Regions from separate parts of the Pseudomonas sp. LBUM1664 genome, predicted to be linked through region 2. Evidence: riboswitches for the same ligand, from Rfam matches in the RefSeq annotation. Region 2 holds a riboswitch; the other holds the start of a gene.
The links. Region 2 has a riboswitch for cobalamin ahead of cobO (cob(I)yrinic acid a,c-diamide adenosyltransferase). Riboswitches for the same ligand answer to the same signal wherever they lie in the genome.
Positions count from the first base shown of each region.

Region 1: linked by a shared signal. The riboswitch ahead of ACA047_RS18430 (CbtB domain-containing protein) and the one ahead of cobO (cob(I)yrinic acid a,c-diamide adenosyltransferase) in region 2 are both predicted to bind cobalamin.

Region 1 covers NZ_CP166791.1:3,966,421-3,977,195, reverse strand. Annotated here, with positions in the region: gene ACA047_RS18455 (fatty acid cis/trans isomerase) at 1-702, shown strand, start outside; gene nfuA (Fe-S biogenesis protein NfuA) at 818-1,402, shown strand; gene cobM (precorrin-4 C(11)-methyltransferase) at 1,585-2,331, opposite strand; gene ACA047_RS18440 (cobalamin biosynthesis protein) at 2,408-2,812, opposite strand; gene ACA047_RS18435 (CbtA family protein) at 2,809-3,504, opposite strand; gene ACA047_RS18430 (CbtB domain-containing protein) at 3,516-3,704, opposite strand; cobalamin riboswitch at 3,804-4,041, opposite strand; cobalamin riboswitch at 4,166-4,401, shown strand; gene cobW (cobalamin biosynthesis protein CobW) at 4,500-5,564, shown strand; gene cobN (cobaltochelatase subunit CobN) at 5,568-9,341, shown strand; gene ACA047_RS18415 (magnesium chelatase ATPase subunit I) at 9,544-10,548, shown strand; gene ACA047_RS18410 (vWA domain-containing protein) at 10,650-10,775, shown strand, end outside.
Region 2 covers NZ_CP166791.1:4,740,264-4,751,038, reverse strand. Annotated here, with positions in the region: gene ACA047_RS22265 (DUF2066 domain-containing protein) at 1-497, shown strand, start outside; gene ACA047_RS22260 (AI-2E family transporter) at 529-1,602, shown strand; gene hda (DnaA regulatory inactivator Hda) at 1,784-2,488, shown strand; gene ACA047_RS22250 (C40 family peptidase) at 2,701-3,327, shown strand; gene ACA047_RS22245 (C40 family peptidase) at 3,492-4,025, shown strand; gene ACA047_RS22240 (class I SAM-dependent methyltransferase) at 4,041-4,703, shown strand; gene ACA047_RS22235 (PQQ-dependent sugar dehydrogenase) at 4,766-6,079, opposite strand; gene ACA047_RS22230 (hypothetical protein) at 6,146-6,730, opposite strand; cobalamin riboswitch at 6,889-7,099, shown strand; gene cobO (cob(I)yrinic acid a,c-diamide adenosyltransferase) at 7,181-7,807, shown strand; gene ACA047_RS22220 (cobyrinic acid a,c-diamide synthase CobB) at 7,819-9,198, shown strand; gene bluB (5,6-dimethylbenzimidazole synthase) at 9,195-9,845, shown strand; gene cbiB (adenosylcobinamide-phosphate synthase CbiB) at 9,842-10,750, shown strand; gene cobD (threonine-phosphate decarboxylase CobD) at 10,743-10,775, shown strand, end outside.

The DNA of each region.
Region 1 (10,775 bases), 770 kb from region 2:
TCCCGGGCAGGCTACCTTGATGACTGGTACCAGGACGGTGGCAAATTCAAGATGTGGCTGGATTACGAGGCCATCGACAACGACAAACCGACAGCGCTCAAGCTTGACGAGCATGACCCCAAGCGCGATTTCGCCCAGCAATTGCTGAGCCGTTATGGCGACCTGAACGCTCGGCCCGATCCGATCAACCGCTGCGACGGTGCCTATTGCTCACGCCCGAACATCGATCCGGCCCTGCAGGACGCCGAACAGGCTCTCAGTCGGCTGGTTTCGCGTCCGGCGGCGGGGCTGCGCGTGATCGACCAGTTGCCTGAGGCGACAATGCTGCGCATCGAAACCGCCAGCGGCCACCGTGAGGTCTACAGCCTGCTGCGTAACCGCGCCCACAGCAACGTGGCATTTATTCTGGGTGAGGACATGCGTTACCAGCCGGGGCTCGACACGTTGACGGTGTACCCGGGCGTGCTCAGCAGCTACCCGAACTTCATGTTCAACATCCCGGCCTGGCAAGTGCCGGCGTTCGTCGATGCCATGGAAAGCGCCCAGGATGCGCCGGCTTTCGAGCGGATCGTCGAACGCTGGGGGATTCGTCGCAGTCACCCACAGTTCTGGTACTATTTCCACGACCTGAGCCAATACATCCAGGAGACGGAGCCGCTGGAAACCGGCGTGCTGGACATGAATCGCTACCAGAACCTCTGATCGGCATACCCGGCGGCGTCCCCCGCGCCGCTGGCTGCTTTCCTGACAAAAATACTAGGACTTTGTCCGGCGCGATGATTGGCGTAAACTGCTGGCAAGCCTGCGAGGAGTTTCCATGACCGCCATTACCATTACCGATGCCGCCCACGATTACCTGGCTGACCTGCTGTCCAAGCAGAACACCCCGGGTATCGGGATCCGCATCTTCATCACCCAGCCCGGCACCCAGTACGCTGAGACCTGCATTGCCTACTGCAAGCCGGGGGAAGAAAAACCCGAAGACACCGCGCTGGGGCTCAAGAGCTTCACTGCGTACATCGACTCGTTCAGCGAAGCGTTCCTGGACGATGCGGTGGTCGACTACGCCACCGACCGCATGGGCGGCCAACTGACCATCAAGGCGCCGAACGCCAAGGTACCGATGGTCAATGCCGACAGCCCGGTCAACGAGCGCATCAACTATTACCTGCAAACTGAAATCAACCCGGGGCTGGCCAGCCACGGCGGCCAGGTTTCGCTGATCGACGTGGTGGAAGACGGCATCGCCGTGCTCCAGTTCGGCGGCGGCTGCCAGGGCTGCGGCCAGGCTGACGTGACCTTGAAGGAAGGCATCGAGCGCACCCTGCTCGAGCGCATTCCGGAGCTCAAGGGCGTGCGCGACGTGACCGACCACACGCAGAAAGAAAACGCTTACTACTGATAGGCGTTCGCTGCGGAAAAAACGGTGTGTGGCGAGGGAGCTTGCTCCCGCTCGATTGCGAAGCAATCGCAAGGCAACCGATGCGTTCTTCGTGATGGGCGCATCGGTTGACGGGGACCGCTCTGCGGTCCAGCGGGAGCAAGCTCCCTCGCCACAATTGCTTGAGGGCCTGACAGATTGCTTCAGGGCCTGTAGAGATGCGCATGCCCGGCGCGGTACAGCGAGGATTCGCTGAACAGGTCATTGCCCAGCACGCGCCCCACCAGAATCAACGCCGTGCGGCGAAAGCCCTTGGCTTGCACTTTTGCGGCAATATCGGCCAGCGTACCCACGACCCAATCCTGATCCGGCCAGGTGGCCCGGTGAATCACTGCGATCGGGCAATCCGCGCCGTAGTGGGGCAGCAGTTCGCTAACGATTTTCTCAAGATGATTGACCCCCAGGTGAATCGCCATGGTCGCCCCGTGCTGCGCCAGGCTGGTCAGTTCTTCCCCAGCAGGCATTGCGGTTTTGTCCGCGTAACGGGTGAGGATCACGCTTTGGGACACGTCCGGCAAGGTCAGTTCGGTGCCCAGCAGGGCTGCGCAGGCTGAGGTCGCGGTGACACCGGGGATGATCTCGAAAGGGATGTCCAGTTCGCGCAGGCAGCGAATCTGTTCGCCGATGGCGCCGTACAGGCTCGGGTCGCCGGAGTGCACCCGGGCCACGTCCTGGCCCTTGAGATGGGCGGTTCTGATCAACTCGATGATCTGTTCCAAGTGCAGTTCGGCACTGTTGACCACTTGGTCGGCACGATGCCCTTCAAGCACCGCCGTTGGCACCAGAGAGCCTGCGTAGATGATGACTGCGCAGCTGCGGATCAGCCGCTGGCCTTTGACGGTGATCAGTTCCGGGTCGCCGGGGCCGGCGCCGATGAAGTAAACGGTCATGACCGGCTCCTGAAAAGGTGAGTGAGCGACGCCCAAATGAGGATTGCTCATGATCCTGAGCGCGGATTATCGGGATTTACGACGCCACCGCCAATGCCAACGTGGCCTTGGGGGCCTTTTGGCGGGGAATCAGCAGCCTTGCGGGCGCCGTGCCTAATTGGTCGGCCAGGGCAAGGGCCGCGCTTTCGGCGATGCCGTAGCAGCCGGTGTGCTCGAACGCGATTTGGGAGCGGTGACTGAGACGCTGTTGAGCACTGGCCAACTGCCCGGCACTGAAGCACGTCAGCGGCAGCGCCAACTGCTCGGCCAGTTCCAGCAGCCCCGGTTCGTCACGCTTGAGGTCGATACTGGCCAGGGCCCGCACCGACTGGAGCTCAACGCCGTGGGCCAGCAGCGTTTGATCGAGCAATGCTCGCAACGTGCTGGCCGGGCAACCACGCTGGCAACCCAGGCCGATCACCAGGACCGGCTCAGTGCTCATGCGTCGCGGTGGGCTTGACCGCCACGGCGAAACAGCCAGGTGCTGATCAGGCCCAGGGCCAACCAGAACGCGACGTTGGTCAATTGCGAGGCGATCTTGAACTGGCTTTCAAGCGCTTCGGGCGCCAGCATCGAATGGACTTCGGGCTGCGGCGCGCCGATGACATGGGGCACCAGCAAGGTCGCCACGCCCAGCAGCTTGAGCAGCCAATGCCGGCCGAAGGCGATCAGGGCAATGCCCACGGCCGTGGACGCTGCGGTGCCGATCCACCACATCTGCCGCTGGGCCAGGTCGGCCGCCGCAGTGCCGGGCAATTCCGGTGGCAGCCCGAGGGTCGGCGCCAGGACGAAAGTGGCATAACCGGCCAGGCCCCAGAGCAGGCCTTGGGAAGTGCGGGTTGGCGTGCGCAGCGTGTACAGGCCCGCCAGCATCAGGGCGAAACCCACGGCGACCACCAGGTTGCCGCCCGTGGTGGACAGCACGCGCTGCCAGCCATCCTCCGGTTCCCAGGCTTGGGCGTCGTGGGTGTGAGCAACCCCGGCGGCGTGTTCATGAACCTCGGCAGCTGGGGCTTTTTCGTAGGTTTCAGCCTGCAGAATCAGCGGCGATACCCAGAAACTTTGCAGGAGGGTCAGCAGCAGGGCGGCCAGCAGTCCACTGAACCCGGCGGTTTGCGCGATACGCTTAATCATCTCGTCAGGTCTCAATGGCACGGGAATGCGGCGCTGTGGCGGGTGTCGTGGGCCGCGTTATGCACCGCTTCGATGTGGGAGAAACCGGCGAAATAGACCAGGCCGGCGCCCAGGATCGAGGCGAAGATCGCTGCGCTCAGGCGCTGGCTCAGGGTGGTGGTGCTACTGGCGGTGCGGGCGATGCTGCTGATGGTCGACATGGCGCTTCCCTCGGGTTGTGTCGGCGGGGGAAGCGAGCGCAATGAAAACCCTGGCGAAGGCCCGCCAAGGTTCGAACAGCGCCCGCCCACCGCGGGTTGTTGATGCATGAGTCATGGGCCGGTCTCCGGGCTCACGAGGGGCAGGGCTTGCGCCTGGCCTGCAAGCGTCACCTTCCCATGCGCCCTTTTTGTAGCAGGGCATACACAGTGGATTCGACGCTTCGCTCGCTTACCGTTGCGGGGGCAGCACCGGACTGACGTGGCTTTGAAGTAAAGCACACGATTCACCGGTTTCCCGTTTCACCCTGTGAAGGGCACCCGTAACTAGGCGCACAGGAGAGCATGGGCGGGGGCGGGGCGTCAATTGGCATGGGTTTGCAGATTGACATCGAGTTGCCCCTATCGCGAGCACATACACCACAGAACTCCCTCGCAAACATTGACCCGCCCCCACACCCTGCGTAGCCTTGCGCCTTCGAGGTTCTTCGGCTCGCGCCGAAGCTAAGAAGGGAACGCGGTCCAAGCCGCGGCTGCCCCCGCAACTGTGAACGGTGATGTTTCTGCCAGGCCACTGTGCATGCACTTTACAAAAAAGTGCGCACGGGAAGGCGCAGTAATTGCCAGTACCAGGCTTTGTATGAAAAGCCTGGACTGGCCCACCGTCAGCCAGGAGACCTGCCTCGAGACAGATTCTCACTACAACCGGGCGGGGTGATCCGGTGGCGAAATCTTCCGCGCACGTCTGTGCCTGCGGTTGTCGTCCGGTTTGCCCGCCACCTTGCCAAAGGGCATCCGATGAAAACACTGGCCAAACTCCCCGTCACCATCGTCACCGGTTTCCTCGGCTCGGGCAAAACCACCTTGCTGCGGCACATGCTCGACAACGCCCAGGGGCGACGCATTGCGGTGATCGTCAACGAATTCGGCGAGCTGGGCATCGACGGCGAGATCCTCAAGCAGTGCTCCATCGGTTGCACCGAAGAAGAAGCCAACGGCCGCGTTTATGAACTGGCCAACGGCTGCCTGTGCTGCACGGTGCAGGAGGAGTTCTTCCCGGTGATGCGCGAGCTGGTGGCCCGGCGCGGCGACCTTGACCACATCCTCATCGAAACCTCCGGTTTGGCCCTGCCCAAGCCGCTGGTCCAGGCCTTCCAGTGGCCGGAAATCCGCAGCGCCTGCACCGTCGATGCGGTGATCACCGTCGTCGACAGCCCAGCCGTGGCCGCTGGCACCTTCGCCGCGTTCCCCGACCAGGTTGATGCCCAGCGCAAACTCGACCCGAACCTGGATCACGAATCACCGCTGCACGAACTGTTCGCCGATCAACTGGCGAGCGCCGACCTGGTGATCCTCAACAAAGCCGACCTCATCAGCCCTGAAGACCTGGCCAAAGTCCGTCTGGAAGTGGCCGAAGAGCTGCCGCCGGCGGTCAAGGTCATTGAAGCCAGCAGCGGTCGCCTGCCGCTGGACGTACTGATTGGCCTGGGCACCGGCTCCGAAGAGCACATCGACGGCCGCCACAGCCATCACGACCATCACCATGGCGGCGACGAAGACGATCACGATCATGATGCCTTCGATTCGATTTCCATCGAACTGCCCCAGGCTGACGAAAGCCTGTTGCTGGACGCACTGACGCAACTGGTGGTCCAGCACGGCGTGCTGCGGGTCAAGGGTTTTGCAGCGATCCCGAACAAGCCGATGCGCCTGCTGATCCAGGGCGTGGGCACGCGTTTTGACAAGCATTTCGACCGCCAGTGGGGCGCCGATGAAGCGCGGGTTACCCGTCTGGTGCTGATTGGCCAAGCGCTGGACGCCGGGCTGCTCGAAGCGCAGTTGCGCGCCGCCCTCAGCGCCTAAGCCATGCACCTGCTCAGGACCCAACCCGGCGGCTTCGTATCGGACGACAACATTGCCGACCTGGGGCAAACCCCCGCCGAGCTGGTGATCCTGTGCAGCGGCGATTCCAGCCTGGCGCTGCTGGCCGAAGCGGCGAAGCAGTTGCCGGGCGACTATCCCGAGTTTCGCCTCGCCAACCCGATGCAGGTGCAGAACCATGCCTCGGTGGATCTGTACTTCGAAGACGTGCTGCGTCACGCCAAGGTCATCCTGTTGTCGCTGCACGGCGGCATTGGCTATTGGCGCTACGGCATCGATCGGCTGATGGAACTGGCTGGGCGCGGCGTCAAGCTGATCCTGGTGCCGGGAGACGATCGCCCGGACCCGGAACTCAGCGACCTGAGCAACGTGCCCGCCGCCGACCGTGACCGGCTCTGGCAGTTTTTGCGCCAGGGTGGGCTGGGCAATGCCCTGGACCTGTTTCATAACCTGGCCAGCCAATGGTTCGGTCGCGATTATCCTTGGCGTGAACCGCAAACCCTGCCACGCACGGCGATCTACCATCCGGAAAAAACCAGCGCCAGCCTCAGCGATTGGCAAGCCGACTGGCAGGCCGATGAACCGGTGGCGGCCGTGCTGTTTTATCGCTCCCACTTGCAAGCGGCGAACACGGCGTTCATCGATGTATTTTGCCAGCGGCTGCAAGCGGCAGGGCTCAATCCGCTGCCAATCGCCGTGGCGAGCCTCAAGGAGCCCGGTTGCCTGGCGTTGGTCGAAGACTGGCTGGATGAGGTGGCGGCGGGGGTGATCCTCAACACCACCGGGTTCGCCCAATCCAGTCCCGAAGCGCCGCACTTGCGTCCGTTTCGCCGCAATATCCCGGTGATCCAGGCGATCTGCGCCCAGGACAACGAACCCGGCTGGCGCGCCAGCGAACAAGGGCTGGGGCCGCGGGACTTGGCGATGCACATTGCCTTGCCGGAACTGGACGGGCGGATCATCAGCCGCCCGATCAGTTTCAAGGATCTGGCTTGGCGCAGCGAGCGCAGCCAGAGCGACGTGGTCTGCTACCGGGCTGTGCCCGAACGCATGGATTTTGTCGCCGAACTGGCGCGGCGCTGGACCACCCTGGGGCGCCTGCCCAACGAGCAAAAGCGTGTGGCGTTGATCCTCGCCAACTACCCGACCCGGGACGGGCGTATCGGCAACGGCGTCGGCCTGGATACCCCGGCGGCGGCGTTGAATATCCTGCGGGCTTTGCAGGCCGAGGGCTATCCACTGCCGGCCGAATTGCCCTCAAGTGGCACCGCGCTGATCCAGCAGTTGCTCGGTGGGGTCAGCAACGATCTGGACAATCTCGACCTGCGACCCTGTCATCAAAGCCTGGCGCTCGATGCTTATCAAGCCATGTTCGACGCCCTGCCCGAGGCCAATCGCCGGGCGGTGCTGGAGCGCTGGGGTTCGCCCGACAAGGATCCGATGTTCCGTGATGGCCGCTTGATGGTCGCCGGCCTGCGCCTGGGCCTGACCTTCGTGGGCATCCAGCCGGCCCGCGGTTATCAGGTCGATCCGAGTGCGGTGTACCACGACCCGGACCTGGTGCCGCCTCACGGTTATTTGGCGTTTTACTTCTGGTTGCGCAACACCTACGGCGCCCATGGGGTGATTCACGTCGGCAAGCACGGCAACCTCGAATGGCTGCCGGGCAAGGGCGTCGGGCTGTCGGAGAGCTGCTGGCCGGATGCGCTGTTGGGGCCGCTGCCGAACATCTATCCGTTCATCGTCAACGACCCGGGCGAGGGCGCCCAGGCCAAACGCCGCACGCAAGCGGTGATTATCGACCACTTGATGCCACCGCTGACCCGCGCCGAAACCTACGGGCCATTGCGTAACCTCGAACTGTTGGCCGATGAATACTACGAGGCGCAATGGCTGGACCCGCGCCGGGCCCGGGAACTGCAACGGGATATCCTGAACCTGGTGCGCGAGACCCACATCGACCGCGAGCTGCAATTGGACGCCCCGCTGGACGGCGACGCCGACGCGGCGATCTGGTTGCCGCGCCTGGACACCTACCTGTGCGATTTGAAGGAATCGCAGATCCGCGACGGCTTGCACATTTTTGGCGAGTCGCCCACCGGACGGCTGCGCATCGACACCTTGCTGGCGTTGCTGCGCATTCCCCGTGGCGACGGCAAGGGCGCGCAGTCGAGTCTGCTGCGGGCGTTGGCCAAGGCGTTCGAGCTGGGTTTCGATCCGCTGGATTGTGCCCTGGCCGAGCCTTGGACCGGACGCTGCCCCGAGGTGTTGCGCAACATCAGCGCCGAAGCCTGGCGCACCGCCGGTGATACCCGCGAACGCCTGGAATTATTCGCCGGGCAGTTGATCGAGCAGGCCCTGGAAGGCCTGGTCGAGCAACTCGACGCGCCGGGTTGGGAGATGGTGAGCAGCATCATCCAAAACCTGCGATCCGTTGTGGCTCCACGTTTGGACGCTTGTGGCCCGGCTGAAATGCGCGGCCTGCTCGATGCGTTGAGCGGGCGCTTCGTGCCGGCCGGCCCCAGCGGTGCACCGAGTCGCGGCCGCCTGGATGTGCTGCCCACTGGGCGCAACTTCTTCTCGGTGGACGTGCGCAACCTGCCCACCACCACGGCGTGGCGCATCGGTTTCCAATCGGCGAACCTGATTCTCGAGCGGCACTTGCAGGATCACGGCGATCACCTGCGCCAACTCGGCCTGTCGGTGTGGGGCACCGCCACCATGCGCACCGGCGGCGATGACATTGCCCAAGCCATGGCGCTGATGGGCGTGCGCCCGGTTTGGGCCACGGGCAGCCAGCGGGTCGATGATTTCGAGATTTTGCCGTTAAGCCTGCTGGACCGGCCTCGGGTCGATGTGACGCTGCGGGTGTCCGGATTTTTCCGTGATGCCTTTGCCAACCTGATCCGGCTGTTCGATGCGGCGGTGCAGGCCGTTGCCGCTCTTGATGAACCAGAGGACTTGAACCCCTTGGCGGCGAAGGTGCGCAGCGAGCGCGAAGCCTTGCTGGAATCAGGCCTTGAGCCAGAGGCTGCAACCCGCCAGGCCGGCTGGCGGATTTTCGGTGCCAAGCCCGGTGCCTATGGTGCAGGCGTGCAGGGCGCCATCGACGGTCGCTTGTGGCAGAGCCGCGAGGACTTGGCCGAGGTGTACCTGAACTGGGGCGGCTACGCCTACGGCGCCAGCGATGAAGGCACCGCCGCCCGGGATCAATTTTCCCGGCGCTTGAGCCAGGTGCAAGCGGTGTTGCAGAACCAGGATAACCGCGAACATGACCTGCTTGATTCCAACGATTACTACCAGTTCCAGGGCGGCATGCTGGCGGCAGTGGAGACCCTTAGCGGTGAAGCAGCGGCCAGTTACCACGGTGATCACAGCCAGCCGGACCTGCCGAAGATCCGCACCCTGAAAGAAGAACTCAACCGCGTCATTCGGTCGCGCGCGGCCAATCCGAAGTGGATCGAGGGGGTCAAGCGTCACGGCTATAAAGGTGCGTTCGAACTGGCGGCGACGGTGGACAACCTGTTTGCGTTCGACGCCACCACGCAGTTGATCGACGATCACCAGTACGCCTTGCTGGCCGAGGCCTACTTGCTCGACCCGGACACCCGGGACTTCGTCCGCCAGCACAACCCCGACGCCCTGCGGGACATGACCGAGCGCCTGCTCGAAGCGCAGCAGCGAGGGATGTGGCAGCAGCCGGGTGAGTATCGCGAGGCGTTGGAGAATTTGTTGTTGGACATAGAAGAAGATGGCTGACACGCATACTCAGCAGGCCAGACACAACCTTGTGGCGAGGGGATTTATCCCCGCTGGGTCGCGAAGCGCCCCCTATCAGCCACCTAGGTGTGTCAGCCTTGTTGGAGTGTGATTTTTGGGGCTGCTTCGCAGCCCAGCGGGGATAAATCCCCTTGCCACACTCTGTTCACACTGACTTCCCCGACCACCTTGAGAACTCAACATGACCGACACCCCCCATTTCCCGCTCTGCGCCGTGGTCGGCGCCGATGACCTGAAACTGGCCCTGTGCCTGGCCGCGATCGATCCGAAAATCGGCGGTGTGCTGATCGAAGGCCCGCGGGGCATGGCCAAGTCCACGCTGGCCCGGGGCCTGGCGGATCTGCTGGCCAGCGGTCAATTCGTCACCTTGCCCCTGGGCGCCACCGAAGAGCGGCTGGTGGGTACCCTGGATCTGGACGCGGCCCTGGGAGAGGGGCGTGCGCAGTTCTCCCCGGGTGTGCTGGCCAAGGCCGATGGCGGTGTGTTGTACGTCGATGAAGTGAACTTGCTGCCCGATCACCTGGTGGACCTGCTGTTGGACGTGGCCGCCAGCGGCACCAACCTGATCGAGCGCGACGGCATTTCCCATCGGCATCCGGCGCGCTTTGTACTGATCGGCACCATGAACCCGGAAGAAGGCGAACTGCGCCCGCAATTGCTCGACCGTTTCGGCCTGAACGTGGCCCTCGGCGGTCATACCGAACCCTCTGAGCGCGGGCAGATCATTCGTCGGCGGCTGGATTTCGACAGCGATCCGGCGGCGTTCTGCGCCGCGTGGGAACCGGTCCAGCAGCAGTTGCGCGAACGCTGCCAACAGGCTCGTAATCGGTTGGCAGGGATTGCGCTGGATGATGCGGCGTTGGCGCAGATCACCGAGCGTTGCTTTGCCGCCGGGGTCGACGGTTTGCGGGCCGATCTGGTCTGGCTGCGGGCCGCCCGGGCCCATGCCGCGTGGCGCGCTGCGGCTGCCATCACCGATGAAGACATCGATGCGGTCGCCGAGTTTGCCTTGCGTCACCGCCGACGTGGGCATTGGGCCCCGGCACCTGCGCCGCCCCAGGCGCCGTCGACTACCGAAAAAACCGTCGAACCCAACGAAGGTCAGGGCCAGTGGGGCGACCTGCCGGCCCGGGCGTTGCCAACCGGTGCCCGGCGTGACGTGCCGAGCTGGCCAAAAAAGCCCTAGGCATTCGCCCCCGTTCACCCGCGGGGGCGAATGCCAGACCCCGTGCGGGACGGCTGGACCAGGGGCGTCAGGGCCGCAGTAAAGCGGCGGCCAGTGGTGCGGTGAACTGGCCGGCTACGTTGCTCAATGGCCGTCCACGTCTGCGTGAAGAGCTGCGTTTCCACGGGCGCCATCGTTCGTCCCATGAGCTGTGGCTGGTGCTCGTCGACGCCTCGGCCTCGACCCGT
Region 2 (10,775 bases):
AGCGGTATGCGACAGACGCCTTGCTGGCGGTCCACGCCAAGGAAGAGGGCGGCCAGTGGCATGGGACCTGGCGCCTGTGGCTGGGAGATCAGCGCGAGCAGGGTAACGCCCAGGGCGCCGATCCTGCGGCCCTGGCCGATGCGGTGATGTTGGCTGTGAGTCAGCGTCTGGCGCCGCGTTTCGTCGCCAAGCCGGGCGTGGCCACCGAGCAGCTGCTGGAAGTGCAGGGTATGAACCTTGAGCGTTATGCAACGCTTGGGCGTTTGCTCGAGCCCTTCGGTGGGCAGTTGCAGCGGGTCGAAGGTGATCGGATCGTCTATCGGGTCAACGGCAGTGCCGAGCAGTTGAAAGCGCAATTGGCCCTGGCAAAACTGCAGGAAATTCCGGCTGGTGAGGCCGTCGCGCCGGTGCCTGCGGCTCAGCCAGCCGCTGATGGTTCGGTTCCGGTCGCGGTGCCAACGCCTGCGCCGGCCGCCAATCTGCGGTTTCGCTGGTAGTTTTCTTTCTTTATATAGCTAGGAGTGGTTCATGGGCGATACGCGGCGTTGGTTCTGGTTGGGTGGGGTCGCCCTGCTGATTGCGCTTATCTATTTGCTGCATCCTATCCTCACGCCGTTCCTGGTTGCGCTGCTGCTGGCCTATCTGTTCGATCCGTTGGTGGATCGCCTGGAAAAAATTGGCCTGTCGAGAACCTGGGGCGTGGTGACGGTGTTTGCGCTGTTCACGTTGATTGTCAGCGCCCTGATGCTGGTGCTGATCCCGATGCTGGCCAAGCAACTGTTTCGCCTGTACGAGCTGGCGCCGCAGATGCTCGATTGGCTGCAGCACACCGCAGTGCCGTGGGTGCAATCGAAGCTGGGGTTGGCGGACGGTTTCTGGAAATTCGACAAGGTCAAGGCGGCCATCAGCGAGCACATGGGCCAAACCACCGACATCGTCGGCGTGGTGTTGAGCCAGGCCACGGCCTCGGGTTTGGCGCTGATCGGTTGGCTGGCGAACCTGGTGCTGATTCCAGTGGTGAGTTTCTATCTGCTGCGGGACTGGGACTTGATGATGGCCAAGATTCGCAGCCTGCTGCCACGTCACCGCGAAGAACGCATCATGACCCTGACGGGCGAATGCCACGAAGTGCTGGGGGCATTCGTGCGTGGGCAATTGCTGGTGATGGTGGCGCTGGGTTTCATCTACGCAGCCGGGTTGATGCTGGTGGGGTTGGAGCTGGGGCTGTTGATCGGCATGATCGCCGGGCTGGCAGCCATCGTGCCGTACATGGGTTTTGTCATTGGCATCGGCGCGGCGTTGATCGCCGGGTTGTTCCAGTTCGGCGGCGACCTGTACCCGATGATCGGCATCGTCGCGGTGTTCATGGTTGGACAGGCCCTGGAAGGCATGGTGCTGACGCCGTTGCTGGTGGGTGATCGCATTGGCCTGCACCCGGTGGCGGTGATTTTTGCGATCCTGGCGGGCGGTGAATTGTTCGGCTTCACCGGGATCCTGCTGGCGCTGCCGGTGGCGGCGGTCATCATGGTGTTGGTGCGTCATATGCACGATCTGTATAAGGATTCGGACATTTATAGCGGCGCCGAAGACCCCGAGCTGTAGGGCAAATGGCGGGCGTGGCGGTCGTCCCTGCGTCAGGGAAACCGTCGCCCCATTGGCTTGCTACCGCAAACCTTTGATTTTGCTCGTGGTCCGGCGCATTGTGCGGTCCGCGTCACGGGTATAAACTTTGCGAACTTTACACAGAGGCCACTAACGGTTCCTTTGGAACTGTTCAGTCAGCATGAAACCGATTCAGCTGCCCCTAGGTGTGCGTCTGCGTGATGACGCCACCTTTATCAACTACTACCCAGGCGCCAATGCCGCTGCACTCGGCTATGTGGAGCGGCTTTGCGAAGCCGACGCCGGCTGGACCGAGAGCCTGATTTATCTGTGGGGCAAGGACGGGGTAGGGCGCACACACCTGTTGCAGGCGGCTTGTCTGCGGTTCGAGCAAATGGGCGAGCCTGCTGTGTATCTACCGTTGGCCGAGCTGCTGGATCGCGGTGTTGAAATTCTCGACAACCTTGAACAGTACGAACTGGTCTGCCTGGATGATCTCCAGGCCGTGGCCGGCAAGGCCGATTGGGAAGAGGCGTTGTTTCATTTGTTCAACCGGTTGCGCGACAGCGGTCGGCGGTTGCTGATCGCCGCATCGACGTCACCGCGAGAGCTGCCGGTGAAGCTGGCGGATCTCAAGTCTCGCCTCACCCTGGCGCTGATTTTCCAGATGCGCCCACTCTCCGATGAAGACAAGCTGCGTGCATTGCAACTGCGCGCTTCCCGGCGTGGCCTGCACCTGACCGATGAAGTCGGGCATTTCATTCTCACCCGCGGCACCCGCAGCATGAGCGCGCTGTTCGAATTGCTCGAACGCCTCGATCAGGCCTCACTTCAGGCCCAACGCAAGCTGACCATTCCTTTTTTGAAAGAAACTTTAGGCTGGTAAAACTGTCGCCAATGGTGGCTTATAGCCTGTTTTTGGCGCGGCTAAACCCGCGGCGCTGCTGGGCTGCAGGCTGCGTGACGTTCAAAATGGGCTTAAGCGCTTAGATGTAAACGTAAAACCGGGAAGTCACATTTGCATCGATTGAATTTGCAAATGAGGTTGATAGAGGGCATAGTCTCGCCATCTTTACTACTTCAGCCACGGTCGTGCCCATGCTAAATCGCTTCGCACCCCTCGTGCCTCTCGCACTCGTTACCCTGTTGTTCGGTTGCGCTGCCCACTCCCCAGTGTCCCAGCAAGCGCAACAACCACAGGTCAAAAATTCCGTTACCGCCCAGTCTTCTTCCGTTGCGTTCCAGGAAGAAATGGCCAACGACAAAGAGCTGGCAGTGTTCGCCGGCAGCAAGCCTTATCAACTTCCAGTGCTGGCCGACAGCATTCTGGAACGCGGCATGTCTCTGATCGGTACTCGGTACCGTTTTGGCGGCACTTCTGAAGCCGGTTTCGATTGCAGCGGTTTCATCGGTTATCTGTTTCGCGAAGAGGCCGGCATGAACCTGCCGCGTTCCACTCGCGAAATGATCAACGTGAATGCCCCGCTGGTGGCTCGTAACCAACTGGAACCCGGTGACCTGCTGTTCTTCAGCACCAACGGTCGTCGCGGTCGTGTCAGCCATGCCGGTATTTACCTGGGCGACAACCAGTTCATTCATTCCAGCAGCCGCCGCAGCGGTGGCGTGCGAATCGACAGCCTGGGTGACAGCTACTGGAACAAGACCTTCATCGAAGCCAAGCGCGCCCTCGCCATGGCACCGACCGTGGTCACTGCTCGCAAGTAAGCGCACAATTTGTAAGGCAAACTTAAAGTGTTACTTGAAGTTTGCGTCATAGCCGCTAGAATCCTTGATCATTGATTGATAGCAATCCGCCTGCGTCCTACGCAGGCGGATTTGTTTTCATGCCCACGGCAGAAAAGCCGCATCCAGATCAGGATTGTCTGCATATGTCGACGTCGGCCCGCCTCATTCTCATTGTTCTCGCCGCGCTGCTCAGCGCTTGTGCCAGCCGCACTCCGCCGCCAGCTCCGGTACGGGCTCCGGTGGTCTTTGCACCCGCGCAATCCTTTTCTCCGGCTGCCGAAGACGTGCTCTTCCGGGCGTTGGGCCTGGTGGGAACGCCGTATCGCTGGGGCGGCAATACACCGGATTCGGGTTTTGATTGCAGCGGCTTGATCGGTTATGTGTACCGCGACGCCGCCGGTATTTCCCTGCCGCGCTCCACCCGCGAGATGATCGGCATGCGAGCCCCGGATGTTGGCAAGGAAGCGTTGCAGACCGGTGACCTGATTTTCTTCGCTACCAGCGGCGGCTCCCGGGTCAGCCATGCCGGCATCTATGTCGGTGAGGGCCGCTTCGTCCACGCACCGGCCACCGGTGGCACGGTCAAGCTTGATAGCCTGTCCAAGGCCTATTGGCAGAAAGCCTATCTGGGCGCCAAGCGCGTACTGCAACCGGAACACCTGGCTCGCAATCCCTGATTCGCGGAGGTCGTCATGACCGCTCGCTCCCTTAACCTTGATGACGCCCTTTACCAGTATCTGCTGGACGTTTCCCTGCGGGAGACGCCTTTGCAGCGGCGCTTGAGGGACGAGACTCAAGCCCTGCCCATGGCTCGCTGGCAAATAGCGCCCGAACAGGGGCAGTTTCTGGCGCTGCTGGTGAAACTCACCGGCGCCCGGCGCCTGCTGGAGGTCGGCACCTTCACCGGCTACAGCGCCTTGTGCATGGCCTCGGCCATGCCGCAGGACGGCTCGCTGATCTGCTGCGACATCCCCGGCGACTACAACGCCACGGCGCTTCGCTATTGGCAGCAGGCCGGTTTGGCCGAGCGAATCGAACTGCGCCTGGCCCCAGCCTTGGAAACCCTCGCCGATCTTGAACGGCAAGGGCAGGGCGCAACCTTTGACCTGATCTTCATCGATGCCGACAAGGCCAATTACCCGACTTACCTGGAGCATTCGCTGCGGCTGCTGCGTGGCGGTGGGTTGGTGATGTTCGATAACACGCTATGGAGCGGGCGGGTGTTGGAAGTCGACTCGCAAAGTGAAGACACCCGCGCCATCCAGGCGCTCAATCGCGCCTTGAAGGATGACCCAAGGGTGGATTTGTCGCTGTTGCCCCTGGGAGATGGGTTGACGCTGTGTCGCAAGCTCTAATTGGGCTTCAGACTGGAACAAATGTGTGGTGAGGGGATAAATCCCCTCGCCACAATTCATCATCATTTAGTCGCCGACACACGCCAAATCTTGTTCCCCACATCATCGGCCACCAACAGCCCGCCCTGCTTGTCGATCACCACGCCCACCGGCCGGCCCTGGGCTTTTTCATCTGCGTTCAGGAAACCGGTCAGCACATCCACCGGTTGTCCCACCGGCTTGCCGGCGTTGAACGGTACGAAAATCACTTTATAGCCACTGTGGGGTTTACGGTTCCATGACCCATGCTGCCCGATGAAAGCCCCTTCGGTGAACGGCGCCGGTAAGGTGCTGCCTTCGGCGAAGGTCAGGCCCAGCGATGCAGTATGAGGGCCGACGGCGTAGTCCGGGGCGATGGCCTTGGCCACCTGTTCTGCGTTTTGTGGCTCGACCCGGACATCGACGTTCTGCCCGTAGTAGCTGTAGGGCCAGCCATAGAAGGCGCCGTCCTTGACCGAGGTGATGTAGTCCGGCACCAGGTCGCTGCCGATTTCATCCCGCTCGTTCACGGCCGTCCACAACGCCCCGCTGCGCGGTTCCCAGGCCAGGCCGTTGGGGTTGCGCAGGCCCGAAGCGAAGATACGGTGATTGCCGCTGGCACGATCCACTTCCCAGATCGCCGCGCGACCTTCTTCAGCCGCCATGCCATTTTCCGCGACGTTGCTGTTCGAGCCGGTGGTGACGTACAACTTGCTGCCGTCCTGGCTGGCGATGACGTTTTTGGTCCAGTGATGGTTGATTGTGCCACCCGGCAAATCGACGACCTTGGTCGGTTGCGCCTTGATTTGCGTGTCGCCTTCCTTGTACGGGAAACGAATCAGCCGATCGGTGTCGGCCACATACAGGTCATTGCCTACCAGCGTCATGCCGAACGGTGAGTTGAGGTTTTCCAGGAAAATCGTACGCGTTTCGACAACGCCGTCGTGATTGGCGTCGCGCAAGAGGGTGATGCGATTGGGGCTGGGTACCCCGGCACCGGCGCGGCCCATGACCTTTTTCATTACCCAGCCACGGATGCCCTTGGCATCGTCCGGCTTGGGCGGGGCGTTGGTTTCCGCCACCAGCACGTCGCCATTGGGCAGCACGTAGAGCCAGCGCGGATGATCCAAGCCTTCGGCGAATGCAGCCACTTGCAGGCCCTGGGCCGGGGTTGGCTTGGCACCGTCGGGCCAGCCGACGGCTTCGGCGATATTGACGGTGGGGACCAGGGTCTTGTTCGGCTCGGGCAGCTTCGGCGATGGGCCGGTGCCGTCGGACACTTGCAGTGTGGAAGACTCGCCACAAGCAACAAGCCCTGCGGCAAGGGCGACGATCAGAAGATGGGGTGGCTTGAGCATGCTGGCTTCCCTATGAATGCATGTGGTTATTCATAGAGAAGCGTAGACACGCGATGGTTCAACCGGTCAGCCGTGGGCCTGTTTGAACAGTACGGCGATGCCGGGATGATAATGGCCGGCCTCGTTGCGCAATTTGCGGTAGGCGTAAGGGAAATACCAGGCCACGGCGCAGGTGTTTTCCTTCTGCAGGTCGTCGATCATGTCCTGCAGCTCTTCGGGCGTGGCGCTCTGCTGGGCTTTTTGCGGGGAGACGAACAGGCAACCCAGCTTCAGGTCGCTGGCATAACTGATGCGTTTGGCATCGCTGGCAGCCTCCAACAGGGGCTGGGCCAGGTTCAGATTGTTGACCTTGGGCCAGCGTTGGGTGGCCTGGATGAAGGCGCGTTCATCGGTGCTGGCAATGAACAGGTCGGCGCTGACGTTGCGTTCGCCTTCTTCATTCTGTTTGCGGGTCGGGGTGTTTTGCAGCGTGACCATCTCGGCCATCCAGGCGGCAGCCGACAGCAAGCCGAGGTTGGCTTTTTCATCGAACCAGTAAGGTGTGTCGTTATCGCCGCGCACGGCGTTGTAGTGGTCGATACAATCAAACCAACGTTCCAGCACCGGGCGCAGGAATTCCAGTTTTGGATTGCTGATGATCATGCCTTGCATGCTATTGCCCTCTTGTTCTTGTGGTATCGGGTGTGATGTCTCTTTGATATCACTTGCCGCAGAATCACACAAGATAGGCGTCACTTTATTGATCGGGGCCAATGATTGCGCCGACACGGGCGGCGGCTTTAATTGACGCTCCACCCCCAACCCTCTAACCTTCGCGGCTTGTTTCAGGTGCTTTGTGACCTTGGTCGACAAAGTGAAACAGGGAAGCCGGTGAGTACACGCGAACCCGGCGCTGCCCCCGCAACGGTAAATGAGTTAACGCTGCGTATTGGCCACTGTGTCCGCATGACATGGGAAGGCGCGCGGCCCGGCATTACGCCGCTCATGAGCCCGGAGACCGGCCTGATTCATCCAACGGCATCACGGTGGGCGATGCCAGGCTTGTTGCCGCCTTTTTTTGTGCCCGCCCGCCGTTATCCAGTCCCAAACGGAGGCTTCCCCATGACCGGCTCCCCCATCATCAATGCATCCGACCGCGACGAACGCCACCTGGCGCGCATGCTGCGCAAGAAAGCCGTGATCGACGAGCGCATCGCCAACTCGCCGAACGAATGCGGCCTGCTGCTGGTGCTGACCGGCAACGGCAAGGGCAAGAGCAGCTCGGCGTTCGGCATGTTGGCGCGGTCCATGGGACACGGCATGCAATGCGGCGTGGTGCAGTTCATCAAGGGGCGCAACAGCACCGGTGAGGAGCTGTTTTTCCGCCGCTTCCCGGAGCAGGTGCGCTTTCACGTCATGGGCGAAGGCTTCACTTGGGAAACCCAGGACCGCCAGCGCGACATCGCCGCTGCCGAAGCCGCCTGGGCGGTGTCGCGCCAATTGCTGAGCGATCCGTCCATTGGCCTGGTGGTGCTCGATGAACTCAACATCGCCCTCAAGCACGGTTACCTCGACCTCGATCATGTCCTGAGCGATCTTCAGGCCCGCCCGCCGATGCAGCACGTCGTGGTGACCGGTCGCGGCGCCAAGCCAGAAATGATCGAACTGGCCGACACCGTTACCGAAATGGGCATGATCAAGCACGCCTTCCAGGCCGGCATCAAGGCGCAGAAAGGCGTCGAGCTGTGAGTGATGCCAGCATGAACAACCGCCAGTGCCCGGCGGTGCTGATCGCCGCCCCGGCCTCGGGGCAAGGCAAGACCACCGTCACTGCCGCACTGGCTCGTTTGCATCGCAACCAAGGGCGCAAGGTGCGCGTATTCAAGTGCGGTCCGGACTTCCTTGACCCGATGATCCTGGAGCGTGCCAGTGGCTCGCCGGTCTATCAATTGGACATGTGGATGGTCGGTGAGCAGGAAAGTCGACGGCTGTTGTGGGAAGCCGCCGCTGAAGCAGACCTGATTCTGATCGAAGGGGTGATGGGGCTGTTCGACGGCACGCCGTCCAGCGCCGACCTGGCGCGGCATTTCGGCGTACCGGTGCTGGCGGTGATCGACGGCACGGCCATGGCCCAGACATTTGGCGCCCTGGCCTTGGGCCTGGCGCGGTACCAACCAGACTTACCATTCGCCGGGGTGCTGGCCAACCGGGTCGGCACCTTGCGCCACGCGCAGTTGCTCGAAGGCAGCCTGACCGAAGGCCTGCGCTGGTACGGCGCGCTCTCCCGGGAAACCGGTATCGAATTGCCCAGTCGCCACCTCGGGTTGGTCCAGGCCAGTGAGCTGAACGACCTGGACTTGCGTCTCGACGCGGCGGCCGATGCCTTGGCAGGCAGTTGTGAAGTGTCGCTGCCACCGGCTGTGACGTTCGCCGCGCCCCAGGTGATCGCCGCGCAGCCATGGCTCGACGGTGTTCGCATCGCCGTGGCCCGGGACGAAGCGTTTGCTTTCACCTATGGCGCGAGCCTGGATTTGCTGCGGGCCATGGGCGCGCAGTTGAGCTTCTTTTCACCGATTCATGACACCGAGCTGCCCGAGGCGCACAGTCTGTATCTGCCCGGTGGCTATCCGGAATTGCACCACGTGGCGTTAGCGCAGAATGCCCTGATGCTGGCCGCAATCCGTGCTCACCATGAAGCAGGCAAACCGCTGCTGGCCGAATGCGGCGGCATGCTGTATCTGCTGGATTCGTTGACCGACGTCGAGGGCACCCGTGCCGAACTCCTCGGTTTGCTGGCCGGTGATGCGCAGATGCAAAAGCGTCTGGCGGCCCTGGCACTGCAATCGGTGGATTTGCCGGAAGGCACCCTGCGTGGGCACACCTATCACCATTCCCTGACCAGCACCGAGCTGGCGCCGATTGCTCGCGGCCATAGCCCCAACGGTGGGCGTGGGGCGGAGGCGGTTTTCCGGCAAGGGCGGATGACGGCTTCCTACGTGCACTTTTACTTTCCGTCCAATCCGAGGGCGATTGCCTCGCTGTTTGCGCCCGATCTTGAAGCCGCCTTCGCGAGCAAGCTTGCTCCCACAGTGGATCACCTAAACCCAGTGGGAGCGGGCTTGCTCGCGAAGAGGCCATGACAGACAACGCTTTCCCTCAGGCCGAACGCGACGCGATCTACCGCGCCATCGCCGAGCGTCGCGACATGCGCCACTTCACCGGTGGCACGGTTGAACCGTCACTGCTGCGCCGCCTGCTGGAAGCCGCGCACCAGGCGCCCAGCGTGGGCCTGATGCAGCCGTGGCGGTTCATCCGCATCAGCGACCGCGCCTTGCGTGGGGAAATCCGGCAACTGGTGGAGCAAGAGCGCATCCGCACCGCCGAGGCCCTGAACGAGCGCAGCGATGAGTTCATGACGCTCAAGGTCGAAGGCATCAACGACTGCGCCGAAGTGCTGGTGGCGGCGTTGATGGATGATCGCGAGCGGCACATTTTCGGTCGTCGGACCTTGCCGGAAATGGACCTGGCCTCGCTGTCCTGCGCGATCCAGAATCTGTGGCTGGCCTCCCGCGCCGAAGGGCTGGGGATGGGCTGGGTGTCGTTGTTCGAACCCCAGGCACTGGCTGATCTGCTGGGCCTGCCTGCGGGTGCCAAGCCGCTGGCGATACTCTGTCTGGGACCGGTCGGGGACTTTTACCCGGCACCGATGCTTTCTTTGGAAGGCTGGGCGCAACCGCGTTCGCTGGATGAACTGCTCTATGAAAACCATTGGGGAGTCAGCCCATGAGTGTGGCGTTGCTCAGTGCTGCTGCGGTGGCGCTGGATGCGCTGTTGGGCGAACCCCGACGCTGGCATCCGCTGGTGGCGTTCGGCGGCTTTGCCAATCGCATCGAACAGCGCTTTAACTCCGGCGGGCGTGGATGGCGCAGCCATGGGGTCACCGCGTGGGTCATTGCGGTAGTGCCGCTGACCCTGCTCGCCACGGCCCTGTCCTGGGCACCGTTGGTGGGTTGGTTGGTGGAAATCCTCGCGTTGTATTGCGCCCTCGGCCTGCGCAGCCTCGGTGAACATGTCGAGCCGGTGGCCCGGGCGCTGCGCAGCGGCGACCTGGACGAAGCACGCAAGCGGGTGAGCTACCTGGTCAGTCGCCAGACGAATGAATTGGACGAGACCGCCGTCGCCCGTGCCGCCACCGAGTCAGTGCTGGAAAACGGCAGCGACGCGGTGTTCGCCGCGCTGTTCTGGTTCGCCGTGGCGGGCGCGCCCGGGGTGGTGTTGTACCGGTTGAGCAATACCCTCGACGCCATGTGGGGCTATCGCAATGAACGCTTCGAGCGCTTCGGTTGGGCCGCGGCCAAGATCGATGACCTGCTCAACTACATTCCGGCGCGCCTGGTGGCGTTGACCTACGCGGTGCTCGGAAAAACCCGCCTGGCGCTCAAATGCTGGCGCACCCAGGGCCCGACCTGGGATAGCCCCAATGCCGGGCCTGTGATGGCCGCTGGCGCCGGTGCGCTGGGGGTCGAGTTGGGCGGCGCGGCGGTTTATCACGGTGAGCTGCATCAGCGTCCTCCCTTGGGCGAGGGCGTGCCAGCGAGTGCCGACACCATTGATCGTGGCTGGCAACTGGTCCAGCGCGGCGTATGGTTATGGCTGCTGATTCTCTGCCTGGGAGCGGAGTTTTATGCTTGAACACGGCGGGCGCCTGGGCAACGCG